Regions from separate parts of the Rhizobium sp. EC-SD404 genome, predicted to be linked through region 3. Evidence: predicted binding sites of a transcription regulator. Region 3 holds the regulator's gene; each other region holds the start of a gene.

Region 1 (3,275 bases), 1.4 Mb from region 3:
TCACCGTGCCCGAATAGCCGAGCTGGCCCCAGTAGATGGCCGAAAAGCCGTAGAGCATCGCGTGGCTGGCATGGATCGTCGCCCCGCCGATCAGCATCACCACGAAGGGCCGGTTGGCAAGCAATCCCGCCTGCCCGCCGCCCGCAAGCGCCGAAGGCCGGCGCGGACGCCCGACCCGCGGCACCAGCAGGCTCGCGCCGAACGTCGTGATCTGGCCGAGAATCAGCAACGGCAACACCGCGCCCGCCCCTTGCCGCGCGATCACGTAGCCGCCGATGACATTGGCGACAACGAAGGCGAGCGAGCCCCAGAGGCGGACCCGCGCGTAGTCCGTCCGGTAGCGTCGCACACCCGTGATGGTGATGGAATCGATGATCACCACATGCGGCGCAACCACGATCGCCTGCGCCAGCACCACCACGAGCAGCATCCAGAACCCGTCGACGACGAACAGCAGCGCCGTCACAACGATCGACAGGAATGCGGTGAGGATCAGCACATGCGCCCGGTCGGCTGCGCGGTCTGCGTAAGCGGCGATCAGCGGCGTCGTGAGAATGCGCACGAACATCGGCAGCGACAGCAAAAGCCCGATCTGCCAATCCTCGAGCGACAGCGATTTCAGCCAGACGGGGAAATACGGCAACATGATCCCGAAGGCGAGAAAGGTGCCGAAGAACCCCGCTCCGGCGCGCAGGGCAAAAGCAGGCGGCGCTGTCTCGATCGCCCCGGAACTGCCCCTATCGTCGCCTTGCATCGCCCGCCCTTCGCCCGCAAGCGCCGGCGAAATGCCCAGCCACCGCATGAGATGGCGCGACCGTTACACGAGTCCAGCGGGCTGAGCCAAGCGCCAAACATCGCCAAGCACCTTCGTCGTTTCCTTCGATCCGGCGATCTGCTTCATTGCCTGCGACAGGCGGGGGACGATGTCTTGCTGAGCGACGACGACAAGGTTCAGATCATGAAGTTCCGCGCCATGCTGAAGGTGGCGATCCGCGATCAATCCGACCCGGCCATCCTCGCGAAGCTGCGCCTCGCTTTGTCGAGCATAGAGAAGGCCAGCCGCAATGAAGCTGCCTTTGAGGACGAAACCGAAGCCTTCATGCTCTTCTTCAGCGGCAAGCTGCGCTAAGCCTTCGCTCAGGCCGCCTCCACCTCCCGCAATTTGACCTGGGCAACCGGCGGCGCGAGCAAGGGCGGCGTGGTCGTCGGCGTGGTTTCGGCGCGCAGCACCCGCCACGTCAGAAGCGTCATCTCGCCGTCGAGCGTCTCGCCGATCGCAGTACAGCTCTCCACCCAGTCGCCGCTGTTGATATAGGTGATCCCGTCCATGTCCTCGATCGCAGCATGGTGGATGTGACCGCAGATCACCCCGTCGACCTCGTGCCGGCGCGCTTCTTCTGCCACCACCTTCTGAAATTCGCCGATGAAGTTCACCGCCTGCTTCACCCGGTGCTTCGCCCAGGCAGAAAACGACCAGTAGGGCATGCCGATCCGGCGCCGCAGCATATTCAGGACGATGTTGATGCCAAGCGCGGCGTCATAGGCCCAGTCGCCAAGATAGGCGAGGAAGCGCGCATGGCGCACCACCACGTCGAACTCGTCCCCATGCAGCACGAGATAGCGCTTGCCGTCGGCCGCCTCGTGGATCGTGTTGGTCTTCACCTCGATCCCGCCGAAATGGATGCCAGGAAAATCGCGCAGGAACTCGTCGTGATTGCCGGGAATGTAGATGATGCGGGTGCCCTTGCGCGCCTTGCGCAGAAGCTTCTGCACCACGTCGTTGGCATCCTGCGGCCAGTACCAGCTGCGCTTCAGCCGCCAGCCATCGACGATATCGCCGATGAGCACGATCGTCTCGGCCTCGTGATGCCTGAGGAAATCGAGCAGATGGTCCGCCTTGGCCGACTTCGAACCAAGATGCACATCGGAGATGAAGAGCGTTCGAAAGCGGCGCACGGCGGCTTCATTCGTGTCCTGTGACATGTCGCATCCTCTGGCTTCATGCGCCCGGATAATCAGAGTCCTGTTTCAGTTGGATGACATCGGCCCGAAATCGCGGAAACATCATCGTGTGACTGGACAGCGGGGACACGAATCCGCAAGACACTCCGGACCATCGCGCGGGCGGGCGAAGCGGCGCGCCCCGCGCCATCTTATTCGGCAGGCAGGACGACAGGGCGCTATGACTTCGAAGGATCTGAACGGACCCAAGACGGAACGCAACACGCCGGCTTCCGGCGATCTCGACGAAAACGCGCTGTTCTATCACCGCTATCCGCGCCCCGGTAAGCTCGAGATCCAGGCGACCAAGCCGCTTGGCAACCAGCGCGACCTGGCGCTTGCCTATTCGCCGGGCGTGGCCGCACCCTGCCTCGCCATCCGCGACAATCCTGATCGCGCCGCCGACTATACGAGCCGCGCGAACCTCGTCGCGGTTGTCTCTAACGGCTCCGCCGTGCTCGGCCTCGGCGCCATCGGCCCGCTCGCTTCCAAGCCGGTCATGGAAGGCAAGGCCGTCCTCTTCAAGAAATTCGCCGGCATCGACGTCTTCGACATCGAGATCGACGCCCAGGAAGTCGACCGCATGGTCACGGTCATTTCCGCGCTCGAGCCCACCTTCGGCGGCATCAATCTGGAAGACATCAAGGCGCCGGAGTGCTTCGAGGTCGAGCGCCAGCTGCGCGACAAGATGGACATTCCGGTCTTCCACGACGACCAGCACGGCACGGCGATCATCGTCGCAGCCGCGATCCTCAACGGCCTGGAACTCGCCGGCAAGTCGATCGAGAACGTCAAGATCGTCACCGCGGGTGCCGGTGCCGCCGCACTGGCCTGTCTCAACCTTCTAGTCGCGCTCGGCGCCAGGCGCGAGAACATCTGGGTCCACGATCTCGAAGGCCTCGTCTATGAGGGCCGCACCGCGCTCATGGATGAATGGAAGGCCGTCTACGCCCAGCCCTCCGACAAGCGCAAGCTCGTCGAATCCATCAGCGGCGCCGATGTCTTCCTCGGTCTGTCCGCAGCCGGCGTCCTGAATGCCGAGATGCTGGCCGACATGGCCGAGAAGCCGCTCATCCTGGCTCTGGCCAATCCCACGCCGGAAATCATGCCCGACCAGGCGCGCGCCGCCCAGCCAGATGCGATGATCTGCACGGGCCGGTCGGATTTTCCCAACCAGGTCAACAACGTCCTCTGCTTTCCCTACATCTTCCGCGGCGCACTCGATTGCGGCGCCCGCACGATCAACGAGGAAATGAAGCTCGCCGCCGTGCGCG
Region 2 (3,275 bases), 3.8 Mb from region 3:
AGCAGCATGTAGGGCAGCGCTCGATTGGAAAAGACTGTCCGCTTGCTTTGCATCGATCAACCGGGAATGGCGGGCCGAAACCCGTAAGGAACGGTGCAGGCGGACCGATGGGATCGGCCCGCCTGCAGGTGACAGGTTGAAGCTTTTGGCCTCAACCGGTTCAGCCGTTGATCTCTTCGAACTCGCGGATCAGCGCGTTGCCACGCTCCACGACCGCGTCGAGGGCTTCCTCGGCGGTCTTGTCGCCGGCCAGCAAAGCCTGGAATTCCTCGTCGATGATCGTGCGGATCTGGACGTAGTTGCCGAAGCGCAGTCCTTTGGAGTTCTCGGTCGGCTCGTTGAGCGTGATCTGCTCGATCGAGACGTCGGAGCCCGGGTTTTCGGCGTAGAAGCCCTGCTCCTGGCCAAGATCGTAGGCAGCCTGCGTGATCGGCAGATAGCCCGAATACTGATGCCAGTCAGCCTGGACCTCAGCCGACGACAGGTAGGAGAAGAAGTTGGCGACGCCGGCGTATTCCTCTTCTGCCTTGCCCTGCAGAACCCACAGCGTCGCACCGCCGATGATCGAGTTCTGCGGAGCGCCTTCGACGTCCTCATAATAGGGCAGCATGCCGTAACCGACTTCGAACTCGGTTGCATTCTCCACGACACCGGCGCGCGAGGCGGACGAGTTCATGTAGATGGCGCATTCCTGGGCGTAGAATTTCGGCGGGGCATCGTCACCACCAACCGGGCCGCCATACTGGAAGATGCCTTCTTCCTGCCAGCGGGCGAGATTTTCCCAGTGACGGTTCTGGAGGTCGCCATTCACGGCAAGTTTGGTGCCGAGGCCGCCGAAGCCGTTCTCCATCGTTCCGATCGGCTGGTTATGCCAGGCGGAGAGGTTTTCCAGGTGGATCCAGGAAATCCAGCCGGTCGTGAAGCCGCAAGTGGCCGCACCCGATTCGATGATCTGCTGGGAGAACTGCTCGAGCTCTTCCCAGGTGCGCGGCGCCTGCTCGGGATCGAGCCCGGCCTCTTCGAAGACGTCCTTGTTGTAGTAAACGATCGGAGTCGACGAGTTGAAGGGCATCGACAGCATGTTGCCGTCCGTGTCGGTGTAGTAGCCGACGACCGAAGGCAGGAAGTCGGCGGGATCGAACTCCTCGCCGGCATCGGCCATCAGTTCGTAGACCGGATAGACGGCGCCTTCGGCAGCCATCATGGTGCCCGTGCCGACTTCGAAGACCTGGACGATATGCGGCTGCTCGTTGGCGCGGAACGCCGCGATGGCTGCGGTCATCGTTTCGGGATAGGTGCCCTTGTAGGTCGGGACGACCGTGTGCTCGTCCTGGCTCTCATTGTAGGCAGCGACGATTTCTTCGAGCTTTGCGCCCAATTCGCCACCCATCGCATGCCACCACTGGATTTCCGCGGAGTTGGCTTGCGTCATGCTGGTCGACAGCAGCAGTGCTGCCAGAAGTGCTTTCTTCATGGTTCTCTCCTGGACCCTGCGCGCCGAGACAGCCGGCGACGCTGGGGCAGCGATAGAGCCGAAGCATGACAGTGGGTTGAACCTGAAATGACGCTTGGGTGACAGTGCGACAGTCGGCCGAGACGGCATTTCGACATCCCGACACAGGAGAGTTCGTCATTCGCGCAATGATCGCACGCCTGAGTGCGGCGGCGGCATCTGCTGCAGCGTCACGCAACCGTTATAGAGCGCCACTAGAAGAGCCGCAGTCGGACGGGGCCCTCATGCCGCGCCTCCCTTGCACAACGGAGCTTTGAACATGCGCACACTTCTCGCCGCCCTGGTGCTTGCCGCCGCATCATCGTCCGCCCTCGCCGCCGAGGGCACGCTTGTTCTTTATACGAGCCAGCCGAACACGGACGCGCAGCAGACGGCCGATGCATTCATGGCCAAATATCCGGACGTGACCGTCGAATGGGTGCGCGACGGAACGCCGAAGATCATGGCGAAGCTCGCCGCAGAGATCGAGGCCGGACAGCCGCAGCCAGATGTGCTTCTGATCGCCGATATCGTCACGATGGAAGGTCTCAAGGCCGATGGACGCCTTCTCGAATTCCCGGAAGCCGAGATCGAAGGCATTGATGAAGCGCTCGTCGACGCCGACCGCACCTATTTCCCGACCAAGCTGATCACCACCGGTATCGTCTACAACACCAATGCACCTATGGTGCCGACGAGCTGGCTCGATCTCACCAAGCCGGAAGCGGCCAACATGGTCGCGATGCCGAGCCCGCTGACGTCGGGTGCAGCCATGATCCACACCGTGACGCTCAGCGGAAACCTGGACAATGGCTGGGATTTCTACAGTGCCCTGGCGGAAAACGGCGCGCAGGCATCGGGCGGCAATGGCGACGTTCTGCAGGCCGTTTCGGGCGGTGACAAGCTTTACGGCATGATCGTCGACTTCATGCCCATCCGCGAAAAGGCCAAAGGCGCTCCGGTGGAATTCGTGTTCCCGACCGAAGGCGTGTCGGCCGTCACCGAGCCGGTCGCCATCCTGTCGACCGCACAGAACCCTGAGGCGGCCAAGGCCTTCGTGAACTTCCTGCTTTCCGAAGAAGGCCAGTCGCTCGCGGTCCAGCAGGGATACATTCCCGCACGGGCTGACGCAGGTCTGCCCGAAGGCTATCCGGACCGGTCGACCATCAACGTGCTGCCCTACGACGCCGCTGCCGCCCTTGCCGACGACGCGGCGAACAAGGAACGCTTCTCCGAACTGATGGGCCAGTAAAGCATCGCCTGCGGCAGATGCTGGAACGTTCGAACCGATCAGCCAGACAAGCCGTGCCCCCGCTTACGCTTCGCACGCGGGGGACGGCAACTGCCGACATGGCCGGGCCGTCCATCGCGGCATTTCTCGTCGTCTGCGTCATCCTCGTCCTCGGCCTTTTGCCGATTGCGCGGATCGTCCTTGCGGCCATCGCGCCGGGCTTGGTGTTTGATCTTTCGATCATCGGCGAGCAATGGACGCGGCCGGTAACCCTGCGCGCCATGTGGAATACGCTCGACACCGCCTTCTTCGGTGCCGTCATCGCGCTTCTGATCGGCGGGCCTTTCGCCTTCGCCGTGGCGATGACGGACCTGCCGACGCGGCGTTCGCTCGGGTTCCTGCTGCTTCTGCCACTGATCATCGCCCCGCAGGTGACGGCGCTTTCCTGGCTGCACATGACCGGCCCGTCCAGCACCCTCCTCAATATGCTGGGGCTCGCCCCGGCGCCGGGCACGCCGAACCCGATCCTCGGTCGACAGGGCATTATCCTCC
Region 3 (3,275 bases):
GCAAAATCCAGATATCGCTTGCCGTCTTCGCTCGTCAGCCAGACGCCGTCGCCACGCTCGAAACGGAGCGGAGCGCGGTTGTAGGTCTCGAAAAGCGGCGACGCCGGTGCCATCTGGCGCAAACTCCCACTCAAGGCCGCATCCGCAAAGGTTCGGACGGTTCGCGTCGCAAACCTCAAGGACTGCGTCCTGAAAATTGAAAAGCCGCCCTGCGGCGGCCCGACGCACTATCTTCATTTCGTCTGGCGCTGTCAAGAAAACGCCCCTTGTCCGACCGACACAGCAATTCGCTCAAATGCCCCCAAGTTGGGGAAAACTCAAAAAAGCGAATCGCCTGATTCCCGGGACTCTTGTCACGGAGTCTGCCGACCATTAAGTTGAAATAACAGCACTAGACTGCATGCGGCGGACCTAGTCATCACACAGTATTAAGGCGACGCGGTTCCGTTGTACGACGGTCCGGCGCCGAGGGATTCTGCTGCGCCCTGCATCGAACTTGGAGTTGCGGCCATGAACTGGACCGACGAGCGCGTCGAAAAACTTACGAAGTTATGGGCCGATGGCCTGAGCGCGAGCCAGATAGCCGCACAATTGGGTGGCGTGACGCGAAATGCTGTCATCGGCAAAGTACATCGGCTGAACCTGCCGGGGCGCGCAAAATCCGGCGGAACACCTGCTCCACGTGCCAAGCGGCCCGCACCAGCCCCTCGCCCAGCCTCGAACTTCAACGCCCGTCCTGCTGCACCGCGGACGATTTCCCGCGGCGGCGCTGCTGCTGCGGTGCGTGAAGATGTCGCCATGGAAGCGCAGCCGCAGACGCGTCCCGTCAGCGACGTCGTCGTACCGATCGCCAAGCGGTTGGCACTGACGGACCTGACGGAGCGCACATGCAAATGGCCGCTCGGAGACCCGATGCACGAAGACTTCCACTTCTGCGGTCACGATTCAGGCGACAACACGCCCTACTGCAAATATCACGCTCGCCTGGCTTTCCAGGTCTCGGGCGAAAGGCGCCGGGCGCGCTGATCGCGCGCCTCGTGTCCCATTTTCCGATGTGAGATGCGGAAGGCGCTCAGCCTTCCAAAGCGTAGCCGGCGCCCCGTACAGTGCGGATGACGTCACGCATATTGGCGAGATTGATCGCCTTGCGCAGCCGGCCGACATGCACGTCTACCGTGCGCTCGTCGACATAGATGTCATGTCCCCAGACGCCGTCGAGCAACTGTGCACGCGAATAGACGCGACCGGGCGATGACATCAGAAATTCAAGCAGTTTGAATTCCGTTGGTCCGAGCCGGATTTCCCGGCCCTTGCGGTGCACGCGATGTGTGTCGCGATCGAGCGTGATGTCTCCGCTTTGAAGCATCGACGAGATGACTTCGGGCTTGGCACGCCGCAACATGGCTCGAACACGCGCCATCAGTTCCGGCGTGGAAAACGGCTTCACGACATAGTCGTCGGCACCGGTCGCAAGGCCGCGGATGCGTTCGCTCTCTTCGGCACGCGCCGTCAGCATGATGATTGGCAGGCGTTCGGTTTCCGGCCGAGCCCGCAAGCGGCGACAGAGCTCGATGCCGGAGACGCCGGGCAGCATCCAGTCCAGAATGAGCAGGTCGGGAACGCGCTCCTTGAGCTGGATCTCGGCCTCGTCGCCGCGAAGAACGGTGTCGACCTTGTAGCCTTCCGCTTCCAGATTGTAGCGAAGAAGGACGCTCAGCGCTTCTTCGTCTTCGACGACCGTGATCCTCGGCAGCATCTCTGTGTCGTCTCCGTCAGTGGCCGTTGGCCATCACTGTCGCAGTCTTGTCGCCGCGCGGGCGTTCGCCGAGCAGCCTGTCGCCCGTCGCCATGTAGTAGATCGTCTCGGCGATGTTCGTCGCATGGTCGCCGATACGTTCGATGTTCTTGGCGCAGAACAGGAGATGCGTGCAGGCCGAGATGTTGCGCGGATCTTCCATCATGTAGGTCAGCAACTCACGAAACAGCGACGTGTACATCGCATCGATTTCATCGTCGCGCTGGCGCACCTGATTTGCCGCCACAGCCGAGCGCGTCGAGTATGCATCGAGCACTTCCTTCAGCTGCGTCAGTGCCAGTTCGGACAGGTGCTCGAGCCCCCTGACCAACTGCTTCGGCTGGCCAGTGCCTTGAACGGCGACGACGCGCTTGGCGATGTTCTTGCCCATGTCACCAACGCGTTCCAGATCAGCCGCGATACGGATCGAGCCCATGACTTCGCGCAGATCGTGCGCCATCGGCTGGCGCTTCGCGATGACCATGATGGCACGCTCGTTGATGTCGCGTTCGGCGTCGTCGAGAATGATGTCCTCGGCAATGATCCGTTGAGCGTTGCCCGCGTCGGAATTGATGAGCGCGGCCACGGCATCGCCCACCATGCGTTCCGCGATGCCACCCATCTCCGAGACCCGGCGCATCAGATATTTCAGTTCCTCGTCGAAGGACGAGACGATATGCGGATCGCTCATAGTTCTCTCCGTGGCCAGTGCCAGTTGGTCAGCCGAACCGGCCCGTGATGTAATCCTGGGTGCGCTTGTCGTGTGGGTTGCTGAATATGTCGTGCGTTTGCCCCTCCTCGACGAGAACACCGAGATGGAAGAACGCTGTGCGCTGCGACACACGCGCCGCTTGCTGCATCGAGTGCGTCACGATGACGATCGTATAGTTCTCGCGCAGCTCGTCGATGAGTTCCTCGACCCTGGCAGTCGCGATCGGGTCGAGCGCGGAGCATGGCTCGTCCATCAGGATCACTTCCGGATCGACAGCGATGGCACGCGCGATGCAAAGGCGCTGCTGTTGCCCGCCCGAAAGGCCAGTGCCTGGCTGATGAAGGCGATCCTTGACTTCTTCCCATAGACCGGCGCGACGCAGGCTCTGCTCGACCACCCGGTCAAGCTCGTCCTTGTTGCGCGTGCGGCCATGGATTTTCGGGCCATAGGCAACGTTGTCGTAGATGGACTTCGGAAACGGATTGGGTTTTTGAAACACCATGCCGATCCGAGACCGCAGAATTACCGGGTCGACCGACTTTGCATAGATATCGTTTCCGTCGATCAGAATGGTGCCTTCGACACGGCACCCATCGATCACATCATTCATGCGGTTGAGGCAGCGCAGGAAGGTTGATTTACCGCAACCGGAAGGCCCGATGAATGCGGTGACTTCACGCTCGCCAATGTCGACCGACACATCCTTGATCGCCTGTGCCTGATCGTAAAAGACCTTGACGTTCTCAGCGTGGATCTTGACCGGCTTGC

Evidence for each region. Region 3 encodes PhoB, which activates phosphate uptake and scavenging genes when phosphate is short. Its sites were predicted from a motif close to TGTCATNNANCTGTCAT; they were not measured.
Region 1: the regulator PhoB is predicted to act here: its motif matches at 2,026-2,042, upstream of GC125_RS13095 (UDP-2,3-diacylglucosamine diphosphatase).
Region 2: the regulator PhoB is predicted to act here: its motif matches at 1,562-1,578, upstream of ugpB (sn-glycerol-3-phosphate ABC transporter substrate-binding protein UgpB).

Annotation. Positions count from the first base shown of each region.
Region 1 covers NZ_LR701459.1:2,563,299-2,566,573, forward strand. Annotated here, with positions in the region: gene GC125_RS13085 (MFS transporter) at 1-802, opposite strand, end outside; gene GC125_RS13090 (hypothetical protein) at 929-1,129, shown strand; gene GC125_RS13095 (UDP-2,3-diacylglucosamine diphosphatase) at 1,138-1,983, opposite strand; gene GC125_RS13100 (NADP-dependent malic enzyme) at 2,183-3,275, shown strand, end outside.
Region 2 covers NZ_LR701459.1:171,292-174,566, forward strand. Annotated here, with positions in the region: gene ugpA (sn-glycerol-3-phosphate ABC transporter permease UgpA) at 1-53, opposite strand, end outside; gene ugpB (sn-glycerol-3-phosphate ABC transporter substrate-binding protein UgpB) at 161-1,474, opposite strand; gene GC125_RS01905 (ABC transporter substrate-binding protein) at 1,773-2,744, shown strand; gene GC125_RS01910 (ABC transporter permease) at 2,843-3,275, shown strand, end outside.
Region 3 covers NZ_LR701459.1:3,926,445-3,929,719, forward strand. Annotated here, with positions in the region: gene GC125_RS19715 (aspartate aminotransferase family protein) at 1-113, opposite strand, end outside; gene GC125_RS19720 (GcrA family cell cycle regulator) at 511-1,026, shown strand; gene phoB (phosphate regulon transcriptional regulator PhoB) at 1,073-1,756, opposite strand; gene phoU (phosphate signaling complex protein PhoU) at 1,773-2,486, opposite strand; gene pstB (phosphate ABC transporter ATP-binding protein PstB) at 2,515-3,275, opposite strand, start outside.